Regions from separate parts of the Microbacterium sp. NPDC087665 genome, predicted to be linked through region 1. Evidence: predicted binding sites of a transcription regulator. Region 1 holds the regulator's gene; the other holds the start of a gene.

Region 1 (7,770 bases):
TGGGACGCGGGCATCCAGGCCTGATCGACGGGCTCTCCGCCGCGGACGGCCACGACCTCACCGGAATCGACGTCGAGGCACCAGACCCCCGGAGCGACGGTCGATCCATTGCCCGAGAGCAGAACGAGCGACCCGGTGACGTCATCGACGCTGACGTGCCCGTCGCAGGGCACGTCGAAGGAGCGCGCCTCGCCGTCGGAGGAGAGGGCGACGATCTCATCGCGCCCGTTCGTGCGCACGGCGATGATGCGGCCGTCGGCGAGCGGCTGGAACCAGCGGTTGCCGAGCACCCACAGTCCGTAGCCGGTGTCGGCGTCCGCCGGGGCGATCGGGCGAGGAGCGCCGACGGGCGTCGATCCGTCCAGCTCGACCCGGTTCAGATTCCAGCGCCCGGTGGGGTCATCGGCGAAGACCAGCGATGTCTCGTCGAGCCACTCCGGTTGGATGGCGGCGGTGGTCGGGACGACGGTGGATGCTCCCTGCGCGATGTCGTGCACCACGAGATGCGCTTCGTCCCACGGCATCCGCTCACCGCTCCACTCCACCCACGCGACACGCGTGCCGTCGGGTGACAGGGTGGGGTGGGCGAAGAAGCCGGAACCTTCCCCGAGCACGCGCAGGGTGCCGGGATCATCGGCTGCCGAGGCATCCACCGGGATCTCGATGATCGCCCGGAGGTGCGGCTCGCCGGTGAGGTCTTCGCGCACGGCCAGCAGCCTGCCGTTCTGCAGGCGGAGGCCTCCGTGCGACGGACCGGCCGGCGTCAGGGGAACGGGGTGGGCGCCGGGAACGAGTCGGTACACCCGCTGATCGGACGCATCGACGAAATACAGGATGCCGTCGGCATCCGCGGTCCATGCCCCGCCGCCGTACTCGTGCACGCGAGAGCGGGCGCTCCAGGGGGAGGGGAGCACCTCTCGCCCGAGCGAGGAGCGCACGGTGACGCGGCCGCGTTCGGCGGGCACGGACTCGGCCCACCAGATCTCCCCGCCGACGAAGCGAGCGCCGTCCAATCGGGGGGAGGATGCCGCGACGGATGCGGCGGAGAAGGGCGAGGGCCAGGAACCGTACGGCGACGACATGATTCGAGCCTATGCGCCCGGCGCCGACCGGCGTCGCACCGAGGGTGCGACCGATTCGATCAGACCGAGCGGAGCACGGCGACGACCTTGCCGAGCACGACGGCCTCGTCGCCCAGGATCGGCTCGAAGGCGGAGTTGCGGGGCAGCAGCCAGGTGTGGCCGTCACGGCGGCGGAAGGTCTTGACGGTGGCCTCGCCATCGAGCATGGCCGCCACGATCTCGCCGTTCTCGGCATCGTGCTGCGATCGGATCACGACCCAGTCGCCGTCGCAGATCGCGGCGTCGATCATCGACTCGCCCGACACCTTGAGCATGAACAGATCGCCCTTGCCCACGAGTTGCCGGGGGAGGGGGAAGATCTCCTCGACCTGCTGGTCGGCGGTGATCGGCACGCCGGCGGCGATGCGCCCGACGAGGGGGACGAGTGCCGCGTCGCCCACGGGCGTGGTCACATCGGCGGGGTTCTCGACGCTGGTCCCCGGCAGGTCGATGAGCACCTCCATGGCGCGGGTCTTGCCCGGATCGCGGCGGAGGTAGCCGCTGAGCTCGAGCTGGCCGAGCTGGTGGGTGACGCTCGAGAGCGACTTGAGGCCCACGGCATCGCCGATCTCGCGCATGCTCGGCGGGTACCCCTGCTGGGCGATCGAGGCCTGGATGACCTCGAGGATCGCCATCTGCTTGGGGCTGAGGCTCTTGCGACGGCGGGTTCGCGGCGCCTCGGGATCGGGGGCGGTGATCTCGCTCATGATGCTCCTTCGGTGCGCGAATCCGACGTCCTTCTTCGAATGTCGGAGGCCCGTGGTGGGGTGTCGTTATCGAAACCGTATCCGAGAAACACGCGGATGGGGAAGATCTGTTCGAGCGTGTCGGTGAAATCGCCCCGGTGATTTCGAAGAAAGCTTGACAGATATTCGAATTCGAAGATATCTTCGGAACGTAGCTTCGCACTCAGCTCTCCCGGCCGAGAGTTGGATGCGAACGCTACGCCAACCTGGTCACCACCTCATCGGCGGTGACAGACCTCCGGTAGGACCGGAGGCGACGCAGAGGAGAACGACATGAGCAGCATCACCTTCAGCACCGCAGCGGTCAGCCCGGTTCGCCCGGCGACGCGTCTCCGGCTGACGGCGCGTGGCCGTCGCGTCCTCCTCGCTCTCGCGGCGATTCCGCTCGCCGTCGGCATCATCTTCGGAGTGCTGAGCGGCGGAAGCGCGCTCGCCTCGGGCGAAGACGCCGGCACCGTGACGTTCGAGACCGTCACGGTGATGCCGGGCGATACTCTCTGGTCGATCGCTGCCGAGGTCTCTCCCGAGTCCGACCCTCGTGATGTCATCGGCGAGATCACCCGGCTGAACATGCTGCAGGGCGGCGTGCTTCAGATCGGTCAGGAACTCTCCATCCCGACGCAGTTCACGAACTGACGGTTCCCTCCGCAATGAGAGGTCACGCGGTGGGAGCCTCGCAGTCCGCGGCCTAGCATGGAGTGGTGACTGTTTCTCTCGATGACTTGCCGCTTCGCGACGACCTCCGGGGCCTCACCCCGTACGGTGCGCCTCAGGCTCCTCTGCCTGTCGCGTTGAACGTGAACGAGAACACTCATCCCGTACCGGATGCCGTTGCGAGCGACATCCTCGATGACATCGCTGTCGCGCTCCGCGACGTGAATCGTTACCCGGACCGGGAGTTCACCGCACTCCGTGAGGGCTTCGCCCAGTATCTCGGCCACGGTCTTCAGGCCGAGCAGATCTGGGCGGGCAACGGCTCGAACGAGGTTCTCCAGCACATCCTGCAGGCCTTCGCCGGCCCCGGGCGCACCGTGTTCAGCTTCGGCCCGACCTACTCGATGTACCCGTTGCTCGCGCAGGGCACGGGTGCGCGCTGGGTGGCGGGGCGTCGCGAGCCCGATTACACGCTGACCCCCGAAGACGCCGTCGCGCAGATCGAGCAGATCGATCCCGACGTGGTGCTGCTGTGCTCCCCGAACAATCCGACCGGCACACCGCTCGGTCTCGACGTGGTCGAGGCCGTCTACGAGGCGACGCGCGGCGTCGTCGTCGTCGACGAGGCGTACCAGGAGTTCGCGCCGCACGATGCGGCCTCCGCGTTGACGCTGCTCGAGGGGCGACCCCGCCTGGCGGTGTCGCGCACCATGAGCAAGGCCTTCGCCTTCGCCGGTGCGCGGGTGGGCTACCTGGCGGCCGATCCCGCATTCATCGACGCACTCCGGCTCGTGCGGCTCCCGTACCACCTGAGCGCGCTCACGCAGGCGGCAGCCGTCGCCGCCCTCCGCAACTCCGACGTCATGCTGAGCATGGTCGACGAGATCGTCGGGCAGCGCGATCGCATCACCGCGACGCTCGAGGCTCTCGGCTACACACCGCACGAGTCCTGGTCGAACTTCGTCCTCTTCGGGGGCGTCGCCGATCCGCGGGCGACCTGGCAGCGCCTCTACGACCGTGGCGTGCTCATCCGCGATGTCGGAATCGCCGGACACCTCCGCGTGACGGCGGGCACCGAGGCCGAGACGACCGCGTTCCTCGATGCGCTGGCCTCGATAGGATCGGCATCATGAGCAGCACAGCCCTGACCCCGCGCACCGCCACCCGGGTGCGCAGCACCTCGGAGTCCACCGTCGAGCTCGAACTGAACCTCGACGGCACCGGCGCGAGCCGCATCGACACGTCTGTGCCGTTCTTCGACCACATGCTGACCGCCTTCGCCAAGCACTCGCTCACCGACCTCACGGTCCGAGCATCCGGAGACACCCACATCGACGCCCACCACACCGTCGAAGACGTGTCGATCGTGCTCGGCCAGGCGATCGGCGAAGCGCTCGGCGACAAGGCGGGGATCTCGCGCTACGGCGATGCGCTCGTTCCGCTCGACGAGGCGCTCGCGCAGGCCGTCGTCGACATCTCCGGTCGTCCGTACCTCGTTCACGAGGGCGAACCCGCCGGCTTCGAGCACCACCTCATCGGTGGGCACTTCACCGGTGCGCTCGTGCGCCACACCTTCGAGGCGATCGCATTCAACGCGGCATTGACCGTGCATGTGCGCGTCCTCGGTGGCCGCGATCCTCACCACATCGCCGAGGCCGAGTACAAGGCCTTCGCCCGTGCGTTCCGACAGGCGAAGTCGCTCGACCCGCTGGTCGACGGCATCCCCTCCACCAAGGGAGCGTTGTGAGCCGCACCCCGACCATCGCCGTCTTCGACTACGAGTCGGGCAACGTCCACTCGGCGGTCAAAGCACTGGTCGCCGCAGGCGCGAACGCCGTGCTCACCCGTGACCGCACGGCGGCGCTCGAGGCCGATGGGCTCGTCGTCCCCGGTGTCGGCGCGTTCGCCGCGGTTCGCGATGCCCTGCATGCCCACGGGGGCGATGAGATCATCGATCGTCGTCTGGCGGGCGGACGACCCGTGCTGGGAATCTGCGTCGGGATGCAGGTGCTGTTCGAGCACGGTGTCGAACGTGGGCAGGACTCCGAGGGGCTCGGCGAATGGCCGGGCGCTGTCACCGAACTCAACGCGCCGGTTCTGCCCCACATGGGGTGGAACACGGTGTCGCCCGACGAGGGCAGCATCCTCTTCGACGGCATCGAAGACGAACGGTTCTACTTCGTGCACTCGTACGCCGCGCAGAAGTGGGAGCTCGACGTGATCCCGCCGTTCCCTCAGCCCCGTCTCACCTGGACCACGTACGGCGATCCTTTCCTCGCCGCCGTGGAGAACGGGCCGCTCTCGGCCACCCAGTTCCATCCCGAGAAGTCGGGCGAGGCGGGCATCCGCCTGCTCCGCAACTGGACCCGCAGCCTCTGACCGCTGCCGCTCGAGGTCATGCATTTGAGGCCTGACCGAGCGCAGAGTACCCTCGAATCTCGTGCCCTCCATGGGTGCAGAGCCCTCCTCACTCAAGGACGTCATGAACGACTTCGCACAGTCTCCCTCCCTCACGCTGCTTCCCGCGGTCGACGTCGCCGGGGGCAAGGCCGTTCGCCTGACCCAGGGCGAGGCGGGCACGGAGACCAGCTACGGCGACCCGCTCGATGCCGCAGGGGAGTGGGTCGCGCAGGGCGCGCAGTGGATTCACCTCGTCGACCTCGATGCGGCGTTCGGTCGCGGCAGCAACGCGCCGATCCTGCGCAAGGTCATCAAGCAGTTCCGCGGCGTGAGCATCGAGCTCTCCGGCGGCATCCGCGATGACGCGACGCTCGAGGCCGCTCTCGAGAGCGGTGCCACCCGCATCAACCTCGGCACCGCTGCCCTTGAGAACCCCGAGTGGGCGGCGGACGTCATCGGTCGCTACGGCGAGGCGATCGCCGTCGGCCTCGACGTGCGCGGCACCACGCTGGCTGCACGCGGGTGGACGAAGGAGGGCGGCGACCTCTGGGAGGTCCTCGAACGCCTGGAGGATGCCGGGTGCAGCCGTTACGTGGTCACCGATGTGACGAAGGACGGCACGCTGCGCGGTCCGAACCTCGAACTGCTGCGTGAGGTCGCCTCGCGCACCCCGAAGCCCGTCGTCGCCTCTGGTGGCATCTCGAACCTCGACGACATCGCGGCGCTCCGCGAACTCGTGCCGCTGGGCATCGAGGGTGCGATCGTCGGCAAGGCTCTCTACGCCGGTGCGTTCACCCTGGCTGAGGCGCTGGATGTCGCAGGAGACTGACGACTCCTGCGGGCACGGCTCGCACGATCACGGCTCGCACGATCAGAATCCCGCCGACTCGGCCGGGGTGCCGTGGGAGGGCCGCAGCTTCGAGTCCAATCCGCACGCCGCGGATGACGGCTCGGCTGATCCGGCCCTGCTCGAAGCCCTGCTCCGATTCCGTGCGGGGGAGGGCAGTCAGGTCGACGTCGTCGATGCCTTCCGCCACGCCCGTGTGCTGATCCCGCTCGTCGCCGAGAAGGGCGAAGAGGGCGTCGCCCCGAGCGGCCTCGCGGTCGACAAGACCCAGGAACTCTCGATCGTCACCGTGGCTGCTCCCGACGGGCGTCGCGTGCAGCCCGTGTTCTCGTCCGTCGAGGCGATGTCGCGATGGGATGCCTCGGCCCGGCCGATCCCCGTCGAGGCGATCCGCGCCGCCCTGGCGGCATCCGCGGATGACACCGACCTGATCGTGCTGGACCCGACGTCCGACACCGAGTTCGTCATCCGTCGCCCGGCCGTGTGGGCGATCGCCCAGGAGCACGAGTGGGAGCCGAGCTTCCTGTCGCCGGAGGTGTTCTCCGCTCTGCAGGAGAGCGTTGCGCAGGAACTCGCCGTGATCGACATCGCGGTCGCCTCCGGCGATCCCGATGCGCGTCTGCGGGGGCCCGAACTCGTGGTGATCCTCGAACTCGTCGACGGGCTGGAGCGTGAAGTCCTGGACTCCGTACTCGCGCGCCTCGCTCAGCGCTGGGCATCCGACGACCGCATCGCGGTGCTCGCCGATTCCCTCACGGTCAAGCTCCGACGCTCCGTCTGACCGGCCCTTTCGCTACGATCGGGTCATGTCCGGTCGTCGCCGCGGTGCTCTCGCGCTCGTCGCCCTGCTGCTCGGCGGGGTCCTCGCCCTCCCGGGGTGCGCGGTCGCCTGCCCCGCCATCGGCTACCTGAACACTGTGACGCTCGATGCGCGTGCGTATCCCGATGTCGAGGCCGTGCAGTTCTGCATCGAGACGGAATGCACGCCGGCGCCGGGGGAGTCCGCGGACGCCGGCAGTCTTCTCGGCGTCACTCGGCTGGAGGACGGCGAATGGTCGCTGATGCTCGACATGCGGGCGCCGGAGCAGATCGTCGTCCGGCTGTTCGATGCCGACGGCGTCGTCATCCATGAGTCGGAGGAGCCGATCTCCTGGACGTTCACCGGGGGCCAGTGCCCCGGACCCGCCACGGCTGCGGTCGTCGTGGTCGACTGACCGAGCGCGGCGATCCGGGGCGCGGCGCGACGACTAGTTGACCGGTCCCGTCCACTTCTCGCCCGGGCCCTTGCCGATCGGGTCGGGGATGACGGATGCCTCGCGGAAGGCGAGCTGAAGGGAGCGCAGGCCGTCGCGCAGCGAGCGCGCGTGCATGTCGCTGATCTCCGGGGCGCCGGCGGTGATGAGCCCGGCGAGGGAGTTGATGAGCTTGCGCGCCTCGTCGAGGTCGAGCTGCGCCTGCGCGTCGGGTTCGTCGGCGAGGCCGAGCTTCACGGCTGCGGCGCTCATGAGATGCACGGCAGCGGTCGTGATCACCTCGACGGCGGGCACATCTGCGATGTCTCGAGTGGCGGAGGATGCCGCCTCCTCCTGCCGTGCCCAGCGCTCTTCGCGCTCGCGGTCAGCCTCGTCCGTTGCCTGGTTCGTCACTTCGCCTTGCCTTCTGTTAGACTTTGGCGGGCTCCGGAGCGTAATGCTCTGGAACGAAAGAGGATTCACTTCCCACCCGCGCTTGCCGTTCAAGGCTACCGGGTCTTGCACTCCACCGGCTCCGCTCGAAAGACGGGGCGGTTGCGAGGGTGCGAAGCCGGCGTCTGAATGCCGGTGGGTGGGGACGATTCTGATTTCGCCCGAGGTGCTGACAGCATCCCGGTGGCCGAATCCCCATCGTTTAAGGAGTTCCGCATCAGCGATCCCCGTACCAATGAGCGCATCCGCGTCCCCGAGGTCCGCCTCGTCGGCCCCGCGGGTGAGCAGATCGGCGTCGTCCGCATCGAGGCAGCGTT
Region 2 (7,770 bases), on a different contig from region 1:
ACTTCTTCACGATGGCGTGCTCGACGCCGAAATCGATCAGGCTGCCCTCTCGCGAGATCCCCACACCGTAGAGGATGTCGAACTCTGCCTGCTTGAACGGCGGAGCCATCTTGTTCTTGACCACCTTGACGCGCGTGCGGTTACCCACTGCGTCGGTGCCATCTTTCAGCGTCTCGATACGACGGATGTCGAGGCGGACGGAGGCGTAGAACTTCAGTGCCTTACCGCCGGCGGTCGTCTCGGGCGAGCCGAAGAAGACACCGATCTTCTCGCGCAACTGGTTGATGAAGATCATCGTCGTGTTGGTCTGGTTCAGCCCACCGGTGAGCTTGCGCAGTGCCTGCGACATGAGACGAGCCTGGAGACCCACGTGGGAGTCGCCCATCTCGCCTTCGATCTCGGCGCGAGGCACGAGTGCGGCGACCGAGTCGATAACGATCAGGTCGATGGCACCGGAACGAACGAGCATGTCGGCGATCTCGAGCGCCTGCTCACCCGTGTCGGGCTGGGACACCAGGAGGGCGTCGATATCGACACCGAGCTTGGCGGCGTAGTCGGGGTCGAGTGCGTGCTCGGCATCGATGAACGCTGCGATGCCACCGGCACGCTGCGCGTTGGCGATCGCGTGGAGCGTCAGGGTCGTCTTACCCGAGGACTCCGGTCCGTAGATCTCGACGATGCGGCCGCGCGGCAGACCACCCACTCCGAGAGCGACATCGAGTGCGATGGATCCTGTCGGGATGACGGCGACAGGAGCCCGATCATCACTGCCCAGCCGCATGACCGAGCCCTTTCCGAACTGGCGGTCGATCTGGGCGAGTGCGGTCTCGAGGGACTTCTCGCGGTCTGCGGGTGATGGCATGTCATGCTCCTACTGCTCGCGTGGTGCCGCCTGTAGGCTGTCGCGGCGTTCCCGGTTGGGAACAACTCTCCGACAAGGCGTATGGCTCATCGGCCATGTCATCACCGTACGAGGGGCCTCCGACATTCCGTCGACGGTCCTTCTGCATCGGTGGACAACAAGCTTCTGCGAGCCACTGTGCAGAAGACTACGCTCGCTTCGAACAGATATTCGACGACACGCCGTCAGAGGCGATCGTTATCCCGGATCACTCGAACATGGCGCGCGTCACCGCTTGCGGGGTTCCAGCCTTCCCACGCCGTACCGTCGCGACTCCGGCACTTCCATCTCCGTGCACAGAGCGAGCCAGATATCGCGCGGAGGCAGTCCGGCCGCCAGCGCCTCCTTGGCGGTGCGGCCGGACAGAGGACTCAGAACGAGGTCGTTCAACAGCGACGACGACCGCCCCGGGAACTCGTCCTCGACGGCACGAAGAAATTCACTGCGTCGCATTGCGAAAGAACGGTGGTGCGGAACTCAGTGCAGAGTGAGTTCGGGCTCGATCGAAGCGACCAGGTCGTCAGGAACGACGTCCGGGAACACCTGGATGCCTTCGAGCACCGAGATACGATCGCCGACCTCGCGCATGATGGTCGAGATGGGAACGTCGAGCGCATCGGCCACCGAGGCGAGGATCTCGCTCGATGCCTCTTTCTGACCGCGCTCGACCTCACTGAGGTAACCGAGAGCAACGGAAGCCTTGCTTGCGACCTGTCGAAGGGTGCGGCCCTTCTGCAGGCGGAAGTCCCTCAGCACATCGCCGATTTCCTGTCGTACAAGAATCATCGGAACCTCCTCCCCAATCGGTGTCCCGGGGTATCCCCCGACGGGACAGCCAGTCTAGTCGTATCGACGTTCACACAATCTACCTTCGCACGCTGTGGTTTCGATGTGAGCACGATGGTCACAACAGCCGTCCTCACTCCGCTATTCCCTCAATGCACTCACCAGCATGGAGAGAGCGGCATCGACGGCCTGCTCTCTGATCCGCGCCCGGTCCCCATCGAACAGAAACGCCTGCGTCTCCGCGCGCTCCGGCGTGACGACGCCGATGTGCACCGTCCCGACCGGTTGCCCGTCCGTGGACTCGGGGCCGGCGATTCCCGTCGTCGACATGCCCACGGCCGCATCCGCCCCGTCGACCGCCAGTGCCCGACGCACTCCCTCGGCCATCTGCAGCGCGACCTCGGGATGAACCGGGCCGTACTCCTCGAGAAGTCGCGCGTCGACACCCAGCAGCGTGTGTTTGATCGGCGTCGCGTACGCCACGACCCCTCCCACGAACACGGACGAGGCACCGGCGACGGAGACGAGCGCGGAACTCACCGCGCCCCCCGTGAGCGACTCGGCCACACCGACCGTCCAACCTCGCTCGCGAAGCGCCTCGATCGCCGCCCGAGCCGAAGCGCTCACCGCGGAGTCCGAGACCCTCGCACTTGGGCGACGATGTAATCGATCCCGCTGACCACGGTGAGGATGAGGACGATGATCATGAGGATCGCCGTCACCAGCGTCCACGGCTCGAGCCCGATCACCACGTGCAGCGGGAGGAGCGCCCATCCGAGTGCGACACCCTGCACCGCGGTCTTGATCTTGCCCATCCATGCCGCGGCGACCACATGCTCTTTCACGACCATCAGACGGTGGATCGTGATGCCCCACTCGCGCACGAGGATGATGACGACGATCCACCAGTTGACCTCCCCGAGAATCGCGAGGCCGATGAACCCGGCGCCGGTGAGAAGCTTGTCGGCGATCGGATCCCAGAGCTTGCCGAAGTCGCTGACGATGTCGTAACGGCGGGCGAGATAGCCATCGACCCAGTCCGTCGAGATCGCCACGATGAACAGGATCCCCGCGGCCCAGCGCAAACCGAGATCAGGGATTCCGAATGTTCCTCCCATCAAGAGGAGCACGAAGAACACCACCGCCAGCGGGATGCGTGCGACGGTGATCGCGTTGGGCAGCTGCCGAGGAATGGCCATCAGTCGCGTCCCGTCAGGCCCCAGGCGTCTTCGTCGCCCTCCGCCTCGACGACGGGCAGCCCGTCGAACTGCGCCTCGACGGCATCCGACGCCATGCCCGACATCGGCGCGGCCGCGGCGGGCGCGGCGGGAGCAGCCGCAGCAGGAGCATCGTCGCCGCGGAGCCTCGACATCACGCCCGCGAGCTGCTCGGCCGTGACGAGCACGTCACGGGCCTTCGATCCCTCGGACGGGCCGACGATCTCGCGCGATTCCAGCAGATCCATGAGTCGTCCGGCCTTCGCGAAACCGACGCGGAGCTTGCGCTGCAGCATCGACGTCGAACCGAACTGCGTCGAGACGACGAGCTCCGCTGCCGCGAGGAGCAGCTCGAGGTCGTCGCCGATGTCTTCGTCGACCTCTTTCTTGCGCGGTTCGAGCGATTCCTGCACGTCGGAGCGGTACTCCGGTCGCGCCTGGCGGGTGACGTGCTTGACGACGGCGTCGATCTCTTTCTCATCGACCCACGCACCCTGAAGACGGAACGGCTTGGAACTGCCCATGGGCGAGAACAGCGCGTCGCCCTGACCGATGAGCTTGTCGGCTCCGGGGCTGTCGAGGATGACACGGCTGTCGGTGACGCTGGTCACCGCGAAGGCGAGCCGCGAGGGCACGTTCGCCTTGATGAGGCCGGTGACCACGTCGACGCTGGGACGCTGGGTCGCGAGCACGAGGTGGATACCGGATGCTCGCGCGAGCTGGGTGATGCGCACGATCGAATCCTCGACGTCGCGCGGGGCGACCATCATGAGGTCCGCGAGCTCGTCGACGACGACCAGCAGGTACGGATACGGCTTGAGCACACGTTCGCTGCCGACCGGCAGAACGATCTCACCGGCACGGACGGCGCGGTTGAAGTCGTCGATGTGACGGTAGCCGAACGATGCGAGGTCGTCGTACCGCATGTCCATCTCCTTCACGACCCACTGCAGCGCTTCTGCTGCCTTCTTCGGGTTCGTGATGATGGGGGTGATGAGGTGAGGAACACCCGCGTAGCTCGTGAGCTCGACGCGCTTGGGGTCGATGAGCACCATGCGCACGTCCGTCGGCTTGGCACGCATCAGCAGGCTGGTGATCATCGAGTTGACGAAGCTGGACTTTCCCGAACCCGTGGAACCGGCGACCAACAGGTGGGGCATCTTCGCGAGGTTCGCGATGACGATGTTTCCACCGACGTCTTTTCCCACACCGATGGTCATCGGGTGCGTGCTCTTCTGCGCGGCCGGAGAGCGCAGCACGTCACCGAGAGCGACCATCTCCTTGTCGGCGTTGGGGATCTCGATGCCGATCGCGCTCTTGCCCGGGATGGGCGAGAGGATGCGCACATCGTTCGATGCGACGGCATAGGCGAAGTTGTTGCTCAGCTGCAGGATCTTCTCGACCTTGACGCCGTGGCCGACCTCGACCTCGTACTGCGTCACTGTCGGTCCGCGCGAGAACCCGGTGACCTTGGCGTCGACCTTGAACTGCGTCAGCACATTCGTGATCTGCTCGATCACCTTGTCGGTCGCCTCGGACCGCATGACGGGAGGCGGGCCCTCCACGAGCAGGGTGGGGGCCGGAAGGATGTACGGAGTGACCGGAGCCTGAGGGCCGCCGTCTCCGGGGCCTTCCGTGCCGAATCCGTCGAGCCCGGGCAGCTCCGGCATCTCTCCCGTGTCGGATGCGTCGTCGAGCAGCGCGGTCGTCTGCTGCTCGGCGAGCGAATCCGCGACCGAGCGGACCTCCGAGAGGACCTCTGTGGCCGCGTCGTAGGGGTTCTCGACGACGACGGCCTGGTCGTAGGCGGGCGTGGCCTCGGTGGTAGACAGCAGAGCGGTGATGTCGTCGGAGCCGAGGGTCCCCTCGTCGGGGTCTTCCTCCCGGCCCGTCTTGTTGCGGCGCCACCAGGGCAGCACGTTCTCGTCGTCGGTCTTGTCGGACTCGTCGACGACGGGGTCTGCCGTCTTCGGGGCCGGTCGTTCGGCGTCGAACATCCAGGCGTAGAGATCGCCGAGACGGGCGCCGATGCGATTCGGCGGCGTCTTGGTCAGGATCAGGATGCTGAGCGCGGCGATCAGACCGAGCACGACGTAGGCGACGAGCGGGTGCAGGAGAGCCAACGGCTCCCCCACCAGCCAGCCGGCCAGCCCTCCGGCTTCGCTCACTGCGGGAGGACCCTGGCTCGGGTGCGGGCGAGACAGGACGCCGGCGCGGTCAGAGGTACCGGCAGCGACATGGCTGATGCCGGCGAGGGCGATCACGAACAGGCCGAAGCCGATGCCGATGCGACCGTTGTCGTGCACCGAAGAAGGGTGGCGGAAGAGCCATCCCGCGAGCAGGAGGAAGAGCACCGGCATGAAGAACGCGATGCGCCCGACGAGCAGCCCCACCGAGTAGGCGCTGATGTTCGAGGCGACCTCGTTGCCGATGAAGAACCACTCGTTGACCGCGCCGAGAACCGCCAGCAGCACCAGCAGGAACGGGAAACCGTCGCGGCGGTCATCCTTCTCGAGAGTCTCCGGCCCGAAGGCGCGGAAGATCCCCCCGACGCCGTGGGCGAGGCCCACCCATGCCCGGACGATCACCGGCGGCTTGTCGAGCTCATCGATGTACTTCTTGGGCGCAGGCGTGGCTTTGGGGGCCGTCTGCCGCTTGGGGCGTGACGGTGCGCTCTCCGAAGCGCGCGCAGATTTCGTGGTACTCCTGGCCATGCCCTCACGTTACGGGCAGGAACAGACATCGCCCCGTAATGACGCGGCAATCCGCCGATCTGGTGGTCAGGCCTCGATCACCAGCGGCACGATCATCGGACGACGACGGAGCCGCTGGTTCACCCACCGGCCGATCGTGCGGCGGACGACCTGGGACAGCGCGTGCGTGTCGCGCACGCCGTTGCCGGCGGCCTCCTTGAGGGCCGCGACGATCTTCGGCGTGACGTCGTCGAAGACGGAGTCGTCCTCGGCCACACCACGGGCGTGGATCTCCGGTCCGGAGATGATCCGTCCCGTCGCGGCATCCACCACGACGATGACGGAGATGAACCCCTCTTCGCCGAGGATCCGACGGTCCTTGAGATCCGCATCGGTGATCTCGCCGACGGTCGAGCCGTCGACGTAGACGAAACCGAGGTCGAGTTGACCGACGACCTTCGCGATGCCGTCCTTCAGGTCGATCACGGTGCCGTTCGAACCGATGATCGTGCGCTCCTCGGGGATTCCCGTCTCCTGCGCGAGCTTCGCGTTCGCGATGAGGTGACGGTACTCGCCGTGCACGGGAAGAACATTCTTCGGCGTGAGGATGTTGTAGCAGTAGATCAGCTCGCCGGCGGCGGCGTGGCCCGACACGTGCACGCGGGCGTTCGCCTTGTGCACGACATTGGCTCCCAGCTTCGTGAGCCCGTCGATCACCCGGTACACGGCGTTCTCATTGCCCGGAATCAGGCTCGACGCGAGGATGACGGTGTCGCCCTCGCTCACCTCGATCGCGTGGTCCATGTTCGCCATGCGGCTGAGCACGGCCATGGGCTCGCCCTGGGAACCCGTCGACATGTAGACGATCTGCTCGTCGGGGAGATCGCGGGCCTTCTTGAAGTCGATGAGGACTCCGGCCGGGACCTTCAGGTAACCCAGCTGCTCGGCGATCGTCATGTTGCGCACCATGCTGCGCCCCAGGAAAGCGACCCGCCGTCCGTGAGCGGCAGCGGCATCGATGACCTGCTGCACGCGGTGCACGTGGCTCGAGAAGCTGGCGACGATCACTCGACGGGGCGCCTTGCCGATCACCTGGTCGAGCACGGGACCGATCGAGCGCTCGGTCGGCGTGAAGCCCGGCACATCGGCGTTCGTCGAATCGACGAGGAACAGATCGACGCCCTCTTCACCGAGGCGGGCGAACGCGCGCAGGTCGGTGATGCGACCGTCGAGAGGAAGCTGGTCCATCTTGAAGTCGCCGGTCGCGAGCACGAGGCCCGCAGGCGTGCGGATCGCGACGGCGAGAGCATCCGGGATCGAGTGGTTGACGGCCACGAACTCGAGATCGAACGGGCCGACCTTCTCGTGCTGTCCTTCCTTCACCGTCAGCGTGAAGGCCTTGATGCGGTGCTCCTTGAGCTTCGCCTCGACGAGCGCGAGGGTGAGTCCGGAGCCGATCAGGGGGATGTCGCCCTTCAGACGGAGCAGGTAGGGAACGGCACCGATGTGATCTTCGTGACCGTGGGTGAGCACGACCCCGACGATGTCGTCGAGTCGATCGCGGATCGGTTCGAAGTCCGGCAGGATCAGGTCGACGCCGGGCTGGTGCTCCTCGGGGAAGAGCACGCCGCAGTCGACGATCAGGATCTTGCCGTCGTACTCGAACATGGTCATGTTGCGACCGATTTCGCCGAGTCCTCCGATGGGGGTGACGCGCAGCGTTCCCTGTTCGAGTGACGCGGGTTCTGCAAGGGGAATGGACATGCTGTCTCCTCAGTCGGACACTGTGCGCGTCCGTTCGTTCATGGCGACGCGGGTCAGCGCGTCGTGCCGTGCACCTTCGGCAGGGCACCACCGGCGGCCGCATTGCGGTCGGGGCGGAAGTTGGAGAAATCGGCGCCCGGGACGCCGTTCACGAGATCGAGCTCATCTTCGATGAGGGCTGCTTCCCACTCCTCCGGACCGACGAGCGGAAGCCGCACGCGCGGGCTGGAGATGCGACCCAGTCCGTGGAGGATGTACTTCGCCGCGACGGTTCCCGGAACGTGCGTCATGACCGCCCGCACGAGCGGCTCGAGCCTCTGGTGCTCGGCGGTCGCCGTCGCGAGGTCGCCTCGGTTCACCGCGTCGACGATCGTGCGGTAAGGGGTCGCGGTGATGTTTGCCGTCACGC

The links. The regulator LexA, encoded in region 1, represses DNA repair genes until DNA is damaged. The targets are predictions, from matches to a motif close to TCGAACANNTGTTCGA.
Region 2: recA (recombinase RecA) is a predicted target of LexA. The motif match lies at 1,061-1,076, and genes of this name have one in related genera.

What each region holds. Positions count from the first base shown of each region.
Region 1 is NZ_JBIUWD010000006.1:30,137-37,906, reverse strand. It holds gene ACIOSY_RS14240 (S9 family peptidase) at 1-1,082, opposite strand, end outside; gene lexA (transcriptional repressor LexA) at 1,142-1,828, opposite strand; gene ACIOSY_RS14230 (LysM peptidoglycan-binding domain-containing protein) at 2,141-2,503, shown strand; gene ACIOSY_RS14225 (histidinol-phosphate transaminase) at 2,569-3,654, shown strand; gene hisB (imidazoleglycerol-phosphate dehydratase HisB) at 3,651-4,268, shown strand; gene hisH (imidazole glycerol phosphate synthase subunit HisH) at 4,265-4,900, shown strand; gene priA (bifunctional 1-(5-phosphoribosyl)-5-((5-phosphoribosylamino)methylideneamino)imidazole-4-carboxamide isomerase/phosphoribosylanthranilate isomerase PriA) at 5,004-5,750, shown strand; gene ACIOSY_RS14205 (SseB family protein) at 5,734-6,549, shown strand; gene ACIOSY_RS14200 (hypothetical protein) at 6,575-6,982, shown strand; gene ACIOSY_RS14195 (DUF1844 domain-containing protein) at 7,016-7,414, opposite strand; gene infC (translation initiation factor IF-3) at 7,637-7,770, shown strand, end outside.
Region 2 is NZ_JBIUWD010000002.1:49,850-57,619, forward strand. It holds gene recA (recombinase RecA) at 1-862, opposite strand, end outside; gene ACIOSY_RS03775 (DUF3046 domain-containing protein) at 1,130-1,354, opposite strand; gene ACIOSY_RS03780 (helix-turn-helix domain-containing protein) at 1,379-1,687, opposite strand; gene ACIOSY_RS03785 (CinA family protein) at 1,829-2,314, opposite strand; gene pgsA (CDP-diacylglycerol--glycerol-3-phosphate 3-phosphatidyltransferase) at 2,311-2,886, opposite strand; gene ACIOSY_RS03795 (DNA translocase FtsK) at 2,886-5,618, opposite strand; gene ACIOSY_RS03800 (ribonuclease J) at 5,685-7,361, opposite strand; gene dapA (4-hydroxy-tetrahydrodipicolinate synthase) at 7,415-7,770, opposite strand, start outside.